One region of the Burkholderia sp. Bp9016 genome, then DNA from elsewhere that is predicted to be linked to it. Evidence: predicted binding sites of a transcription regulator. Region 1 holds the regulator's gene; the other holds the start of a gene.
What was found. The regulator LexA, encoded in region 1, represses DNA repair genes until DNA is damaged. The targets are predictions, from matches to a motif close to ACTGTATNNNNATACAGT.
Positions count from the first base shown of each region.

Region 2: the regulator LexA is predicted to act here: its motif matches at 2,002-2,019, upstream of recA (recombinase RecA).

Region 1 covers NZ_QTPY01000002.1:140,679-144,853, reverse strand. Annotated here, with positions in the region: gene nodI (nodulation factor ABC transporter ATP-binding protein NodI) at 1-145, opposite strand, end outside; gene DIE13_RS03040 (universal stress protein) at 471-968, shown strand; gene DIE13_RS03035 (DUF2939 domain-containing protein) at 1,061-1,747, opposite strand; gene DIE13_RS03030 (hypothetical protein) at 1,777-2,115, opposite strand; gene lexA (transcriptional repressor LexA) at 2,142-2,789, opposite strand; gene DIE13_RS03015 (sulfate ABC transporter substrate-binding protein) at 3,054-4,091, shown strand.
Region 2 covers NZ_QTPY01000017.1:21,429-25,603, reverse strand. Annotated here, with positions in the region: gene DIE13_RS20935 (sensor histidine kinase) at 1-1,158, opposite strand, end outside; gene DIE13_RS20930 (response regulator transcription factor) at 1,176-1,904, opposite strand; gene recA (recombinase RecA) at 2,095-3,165, shown strand; gene recX (recombination regulator RecX) at 3,165-4,022, shown strand; gene DIE13_RS20915 (DUF2889 domain-containing protein) at 4,169-4,175, shown strand, end outside.

The DNA.
Region 1 (4,175 bases):
TCAGCGTCGTGGTCTTGCCGGCGCCGTTCGGCCCGAGCAGGCCGTAGCATTCGCCAGCCTCGACGTGAAAGGACAGACCGTTGACGACGAGCTTGTCGCCATAGCGTTTTTCGACGTTTCGGAAATCGATCGGTGCAACGGACATGGCAATTTTGTCGTTGTAAGCGGCTGCGGTGCGTGTCGCTGCCGGCCGGTGCGTGTGCCGCCATGCGAACGGACCGGGCGAATGCGTGTCACACGAGCATGACCGAAGCGAACGCGTGCCGGCGGCACGAATGGGCCATTCTAGTGCATCGGCTGCGTCTCTTCAGGGCATGCCGCGCGCGGCACGGCGATTGCCTGCATGGATCGTGCACTGCATCATCGCCGACCCGCCATGCGGGGCGAATCAGCGTTTTCCATCCCTTGCATCCGGAATTGCGGCGCACCATGATGAATGCATCGGTACGTATTCGCGATAGGGAGGCTTCATGGCTTGCTACAACAAGATTCTGCTGTGCTACGACGGCACGCTCGAAGGGCGCAAGGCATTGCGGTGCGGCGCCAATCTCGCGCTGGATCTGAAGGCGGAAACGCATTTGCTGTCGGTCGTCGACATGCGCTCGAGCATCGCCCAGAGCGCGGGTCTGCTGACCGACGTCGCATGCGGCCGTTTCGAGGAAACGGCCCGCGAGATTCTGCAGGAAGGCGTGAACTGGCTGCGCGAGCGCGGCGTTCAGGCCGAAGGCCATTTCGCGTTCGGTTATCCGATCGACGAAATCGCGAATCTCGCAACCGAATTGCAGGCGGATCTCGTCGTCGTCGGCCATCGGTGCCGCAGCGGGTTGTCGAGATGGTGGATGGGGTCGGGCAACACGCAACTGCTCGATCGCGTGAACTGCAGCATTCTGGTTGCGTGTTCGTCGGCCGAAGAGCAAAAGGCCGAGATTGCGCGCGAGCGCGAAGCGGCGACCACGAGCGGCAAGTGACGCAATGATGACGTGACCGACTGACTCGACCGGCGATTCACGTCGGTCACGCGCTGTGCCGTATCGGCGGCATGCACATCGATTGCGATCGATTACGCGTGCAGGTCGATCTCGGACAGCTTCCACGAGAATAGACCGAAGCGATGAAAGATCGCCGCATAGCGTGTGCCGTCGCCGCTGCGCTGGTAGGTCACGACAAATTCATCGATATTCCGGTAGCCGGCGCTCGTTTGCTGCGGATGGCCTGCATTGCTCGCACCGGCCGGTGCGGACGACGGCGCCGGTGCCGTAGCAGCAGGGGGAGCGGCGTTGCTGCCGGGTGCGGGTGCGCTCGCCGGCGCGGCCGGTTCATTGCCAGCAGTCGTGCCCGGAGGCGGACCAGACCATTCAGGCGGGCGTTCGCCCGGATTGCCTCGCGGCGGTATGCCACTCATCAGCGCCGCCACGCCTTCCGGTGTCGCATATGCGTCGACCAGCGGGCCGATCAATGCGGACCCGATCAATGCGCCGATCACCGCGAACGGATTGTTCTTTTTGACCGAGTCGATCCGGCGCATCAACTCTTCCGTGACTTGCTGCTTCAGGCTGATGCGCAGGGACGGGAAATCGACATACTCACTGACCGCTTGCGCATCGCGCGCGTCGATCGCCGATTTCAGGCGACCGAGCGCGACGTACGGCGATGCGTACGCGTAGCCGATCGCCGCAATGACGACGACGGCCAGCGCGACGATCAGCAAGGGTTTGAGCCGCGACGTGCGGCCCGGCGATTCAGTCACGATGCCTCCGGTGCGGACAGGTTCCGCAATCAGAGACCGCCTTGCTGGGCTGATCGTTCCTCTGCGATGCAGCGATCGATCATCCGGCACACGGCGTCGATCGTGCCGACCATGATCAGCCGCGACCGGCCGTGATACACGCGCACGGGCGCGCGGCGCGCCGGCTCGGCGTGATTCAGGCCCGCGTTCAGCGATACCCGTGCAAACGCGGGCAGCGCTGACGGCAGCAGCGACGCCTGCCGTTCAACTGCGACTTCTTGGCTCGCCACGGGCGCTGCAGCGGACAGCGGCGCGCAGGGCGTGCGGCCGCGCAGGTGACGCAGGCGACCGAATTGACGGAAAGGCAGCAGACGGGCAAGGCGTTCCATGGAGTTCTCCTCAGCGAGACTGATTGTCAGAGTTCGCCCGAGCGGATCAGCCCGACGGCGATGCCTTCCAGCGCAAACTCCGCGCTGCCGGCCTTGACGAAGATGTTTTCGTAATCCGGGTTCTCCGCGATCAGCTCGAGGCCGCCGGGCCGGCGCATCAGGCGCTTGACCGTGACGTCGTCGCCCAGACGCGCGACGATGATCTGGCCGTCCTTCGCTTCGGTGCGCTTCTGCACCGCGAGCAAATCGCCATCGAGAATGCCGGCATCGCGCATCGACAGGCCGCGGACCTTCAGCAGGTAGTCCGGCTTGCTGGTGAACAGCGCGGGATCGCATGCGTAATGCTGCGAGATATGTTCCTGCGCGAGGATCGGGCTACCGGCCGCGACGCGGCCGACAAGCGGCAGCGACAGTTGCATCAGGCCGGCATGCGGCAGCGTGAACTGGTGCGGTGCGTCGTCGAGGCCGAGCAGGCGGATGCCGCGCGAGGCGCCGGCGGCCAGCTCGATCACGCCCTTGCGCGCCAGCGCACGCAGATGTTCCTCGGCTGCATTCGGCGAGCTGAAACCCAGTTCGGCCGCGATCTCGGCGCGCGTGGGCGGGAATCCGGAGCGCTCGATCGCGCGGCGGATCAAGTCGAACACTTGCTGCTGACGGGCAGTGAGTTTGGTCATGGCTGAACTGTATGGATAGACAGTGAGCTGTATTTTTATACAGTACTCCGCGAATTTCAAGTGTTACTTGAGGTTCGACGCGATCGCGCCGATTCCGGCGCGATGTCGCGACGTCCGGACGCCGGTTCGTCTGCCGCAACCGTCCGTCCAGTATGCGTTAGCACTTTTGAGTATTAAAAAATGAAGAACGATTATTTTTAATCATGTAACCCGTTCGTTAGACTGGCTCGACATCGCAATACCGACAACACTGGAGAACCAAGGATGGCGAAGCGCAATACGGGGCTGGCGGGCGGAGTGGGCCGCCTGATCGCAACACTCGCGCTGGGCGCGGCGGCGGCGCTGGGCGTCGCGACGCATGCCCAGGCCGATACGACGTTCCTGAACGTGTCGTACGACCCGACGCGCGAGCTGTATCAGGACTTCAACCAGGCGTTCGGCAAGGAGTGGAAGGCGAAGACGGGCGAGACGGTCAACTTCAAGCAGTCGCACGGCGGCTCGGGTGCGCAGGCGCGCTCGGTGCTCGACGGCCTGCAGGCCGACGTCGTCACGTTGGCGCTCGCGTACGACATCGACGCGCTCGCGAACAAGGGGCTCATCAACAAGGACTGGCAAAAGCGCCTGCCGGACAACGCGTCGCCGTACACGTCGACGATCGTGTTCCTGGTGCGCAAGGGCAACCCGAAGGGGATCAAGGACTGGGACGACCTGACCAAGCCGGGTATCTCGATCGTCACGCCGAACCCGAAGACGTCGGGCGGCGCACGCTGGAACTACCTCGCCGCGTGGGCGTATGCCGTGCACAAGCCGGGCGGCAACGAGCAGACGGCGAAGGAATTCGTGACGAAGCTGTACAGGAACGCCGGCGTGCTCGATTCGGGCGCGCGGGGTGCGACGACGAGCTTCGTGCAGCGCGGGATCGGCGACGTGCTGATCGCATGGGAAAACGAGGCGTTCCTGTCGATCAAGGAATTTGGCACCGACAAGTTCGAGATCGTCGTGCCGTCGGTGAGCATCCTGGCCGAGCCGCCCGTCGCGGTGGTGGACAAGGTGGTCGACAAGAAGGGCACGCGCAAGCTGGCCGAGGCCTACCTGAACTTCCTGTACAGCCCGCAGGGCCAGGAGATCGCGGCACGCAACTACTACCGTCCGCGCTCGAAGAACGTGCCGGCGGAGCTGACCAAGCAGTTCCCGAAGCTGAAGCTGTACACGGTCGACGACACGTTCGGCGGCTGGACGAATGCGCAGAAGACGCATTTCGCGGATGGCGGCGTGTTCGATTCGATTTACAAGCCGCAGTAACGCCACGCAACGAACCATAACGACAGCGGCGCGCCACGACAGCGCGCCGCATCCTCGACGGCCTGCCGGCGCGACTCCCCGCGC
Region 2 (4,175 bases), on a different contig from region 1:
GTCCTCCGGGCCTTCGTAGCCGAGGTCCATCCGCTTCGCGAGTGCGGCCTGCACCCAGTCGCGCACCGTGCGCCGTGCGAGCGAGCCGATCTCGACCGGCTCGAACGTCAGCCCGCTCGCGCGGTTCTCGGCGCGCGCGAGCGCGAGCAGTTGCGTGACGAGCCGCGCGGCCTGCTCGGAGCTCGTCGCGATCTGCTCGAGCGAGCGCTGCACGTCGGGCGGCACGGGGTGGCGCAGCGCGAATTCGGCCTGCGTGCGCAAGCCGGCGAGCGGCGTCTTCATCTGGTGCGCGGCGTCGGCGATGAAGCGTTTTTGCAGCGCCATGTTCTGTTCGAGGCGCGCGAGCAGGTCGTTGAACGACGTGACGAGCGGCTCGATCTCGGGCGGCGCGCGCTGCGCCTCGACGGGCGACAGGTCGTCGGGCCGCCGCGCGCGGATGTGCGCCTGCAGCGCGTTGAGCGGCGCGAGCCCGCGCGACAGCCCGAACCACACGAGCAGGATCGCGAGCGGCAGGATCACGAACTGCGGCAGGATCACGCCCTTGATGATGTCGTTCGCGAGCGCATTGCGCTTGTCGAGCGTCTCGCCGACCTGGACGAGCACCGGTTGCGTGCCGCTCGACTGCGGCAGCGCGACGGTCGTATATGCGACGCGCACGTCGTTGCCGCGCAGCAGGTCGTCGCGGAACACGACGACGCCCGGCGGCGGGCGATCCTCGTCGCGCGGCAGCGGCATGTCGGCCTCGCCCGCGACCAGCTCGCCGCGCGTGCCGAGCACCTGGAAGTAGACGCTGTCGACGTTGTCCGCGCGCAGGAAGTCGCGCGTCTGCTGCGGCAGCGTCAGCTCGGCGACGCCGTTGACCGGATGGATCTGCCGCGCGAGCACATACGCATTGGTTTCGAGCGCGCGGTCGAACGGGCCGTTCGCGATCGTCTTCGCGACGAGATAGGTGACGGCGATGCTCATCGGCCACAGCAGCAGGAGCGGCGCGAGCATCCAGTCGAGGATTTCGCCGAACAGCGAGCGCGGGCGTACGGCTTCGGGCGTGTCGATCTCGTCGGGCGGCGCGAACGGGTTCTCGTAGCGCGCGTCGCGCGCAGCGTCGGCGGCGGACGGTTGCTCGCCGCTCGGATGACGGGAATGGGCCGGCGTGGCCATCGCGGCGACGGCCGGGGTCAGCGCAGCGGCGTGCCGGACGCCGCGGGCTGGGGCGCTGCCGTGTCGGGGGGCGCCGCGGGTGCGACTTTCTCGAGGCAGTAGCCGAGGCCGCGCACGGTGGAGATCCGCACGCCGCTCGGCTCGATCTTCTTGCGCAGCCGGTGCACGTACACTTCGATCGCGTTGTTGCTGACCTCCTCGCCCCATTCGCACAGATGGTCGACGAGCTGCTCCTTCGACACGAGCCGGCCGATGCGCTGCAGCAGCACTTCGAGCAGGCCGAGTTCGCGCGCGGACAGGTCGAGCACGCGCTCGTTCGCATACGCGATGCGGCCGACCTGGTCGAACGCGAGCGAACCGTGGCGCACGACGGTCGGGCCGCCGCCCGCGCCGCGCCGGGTCAGCGCGCGCACGCGCGCCTCGAGCTCGTTGAGCGCGAACGGCTTGGCCATGTAGTCGTCCGCGCCGAGATCGAGCCCCTTCACGCGCTCGTCGACGCTGTCGGCGGCGGTGAGGATCAGCACGGGGAGGTTGGAATTGCGCGCGCGCAGGCGCCTCAGCACGTCGAGCCCGGACATCTTGGGCAGCCCGAGATCGAGGATCAGCAGGTCGAAAGTCTGCATCGACAGCGCGGTATCGGCGTCGACGCCGCTCTTCACGTGGTCGACCGCATAGCCCGATTGGCGGAGTGACCGGGTGAGGCCGTCCGCGAGTATGCTGTCGTCTTCGGCGATGAGAATTCGCATGTTGCTGACCGGTGGCCGGCGGGGCGTTCACGCCGGCGCGGCTGTCTCCGAAGTTATTCGTGTACGACGCAACCCGCATTGCGGGCTTGCATAAAACACTGTTTTTTTATACAGTGTCTGCATTCGTGGGCGGCGCTTGAAAGCGGGCGCGCCTCTAACAGACGCTGCTCATCATAGCAAAGGACGATTCATGGAAGATAGCAAGAAGGGCTCCGGGATGACCGCCGAGAAGAGCAAGGCGCTGGCGGCCGCACTCGCGCAGATCGAGAAGCAGTTCGGCAAAGGATCGATCATGCGGATGGGCGACGGCGAAGCGGCCGAAGACATCCAGGTCGTCTCCACGGGCTCGCTGGGTCTCGACATCGCGCTCGGCGTCGGCGGCTTGCCGCGCGGCCGGGTGGTCGAGATCTACGGTCCGGAATCGTCGGGTAAAACCACGCTCACGCTGCAGGTCATCGCCGAACTGCAGAAGCTGGGCGGCACGGCAGCCTTTATCGACGCCGAGCACGCGCTCGACGTCCAATACGCGTCGAAGCTTGGTGTGAACGTGCCGGAGCTGCTGATTTCGCAGCCGGACACCGGCGAGCAGGCGCTCGAAATTACCGATGCACTGGTGCGCTCGGGCTCGATCGACATGATCGTCATCGACTCGGTCGCGGCGCTCGTGCCGAAGGCGGAAATCGAAGGCGAGATGGGCGATTCGCTGCCGGGCCTGCAGGCTCGCCTGATGTCGCAGGCGCTGCGCAAGCTGACGGGGACGATCAAGCGCACGAACTGCCTCGTGATCTTCATCAACCAGATCCGGATGAAGATCGGCGTGATGTTCGGCAACCCGGAAACCACGACGGGTGGCAACGCGCTGAAATTCTATGCGTCGGTGCGTCTCGATATCCGCCGGATCGGCTCGATCAAGAAAAACGACGAGGTGATCGGCAACGAAACCCGCGTGAAGGTCGTCAAGAACAAGGTGTCGCCGCCGTTCCGCGAAGCGATCTTCGACATCCTGTACGGCGAAGGCATTTCGCGTCAGGGCGAGATCATCGATCTCGGCGTGCAGGCGAAGATCGTCGACAAGGCTGGCGCCTGGTATAGCTACAACGGCGAGAAGATCGGTCAGGGCAAGGACAACGCGCGTGAATTCCTGCGCGAGAATCCGGAAATCGCCCGTGAGATCGAAAACCGCATTCGTGAATCGCTCGGTGTCGTCGCAATGCCGGATGGCGCAGGCAACGAAGCCGAGGCGATGGACGAAGAAGAGTGATGGTCGGGCGCCGAGGTCAGGCTGGCGAACCGGAGCAGAGCGACGCGCCCGAAACGGCGGGTCGCTCCGGCCGGCGAACCGGGTCCTCGGGCGCCAACCGGCGGGTCGCGGGCAGTCAGGCCGCGACCCGCACCGCGACGAGGGCATCCGACGATGCCCTCGTTTCGTTTGAGATTGCCGCGCCGGTCGATCCGTTCGACGACGACGAATCGTTCGACGCGCACGACCGGTCGCGCCGTCGCGTATCCGGCGTAAGTTTCCCGGGTGAGCGCGCAGCCAGTTCTGCGGCGCCGGTTGCGGAAGACGTCTATACGCGCAGCAGTCAGCATCCCCGCCGCACGCGCCGCGCGTCCGGTGCGTCTTCCGGCGACGAGGCGGGTGCGAGCGAGCGCAAGCCGTCGAAGCCGCCGCGTTCGCTGAAGGGCCGCGCACTTGGCTATTTGTCCCGGCGCGAGTACAGCCGGGCCGAACTCGCACGCAAGCTTGCGCCGTACGTCGGCGAGGACGAATCGGTCGAACCGGTGCTCGATGCGCTGGAGCAGGACGGTTGGTTGTCCGATGCGCGCTTTGCCGAGAGCCTCGTGCATCGCCGCGCATCGCGTGTCGGGGTCGCGCGCATCGTCAGCGAACTGAAGCGCCATGCGGTCGGCGACAGTCTCGTCGAGGAAGTGAATGCACAATTGCGCGAGACCGAATTGACGCGCGCGCAGGCCGTCTGGCGCAAGAAATTCGGTGCACTGCCGCAAACGCCGGCCGAGCGCGCGAAACAGGCGCGCTTTCTTGCTGCGCGCGGCTTCTCGAGCGCGACCATCGTGAAGTTGCTGAAAATCGGCGACGATTTTTTGAGCGACGACTGACCGGTTCGGTCGCGCGCGCGGCGCGCGATTTTGCTGCAATGCAACCATCGATGGACAGCGGGGAATACCCGCCGTTGCGGCAGACTGCCTCAAATACCCAATATGCTAAAATCCACGGGTTTTCCTCTTCGGCCTCAACCTCCAGCATGCCGC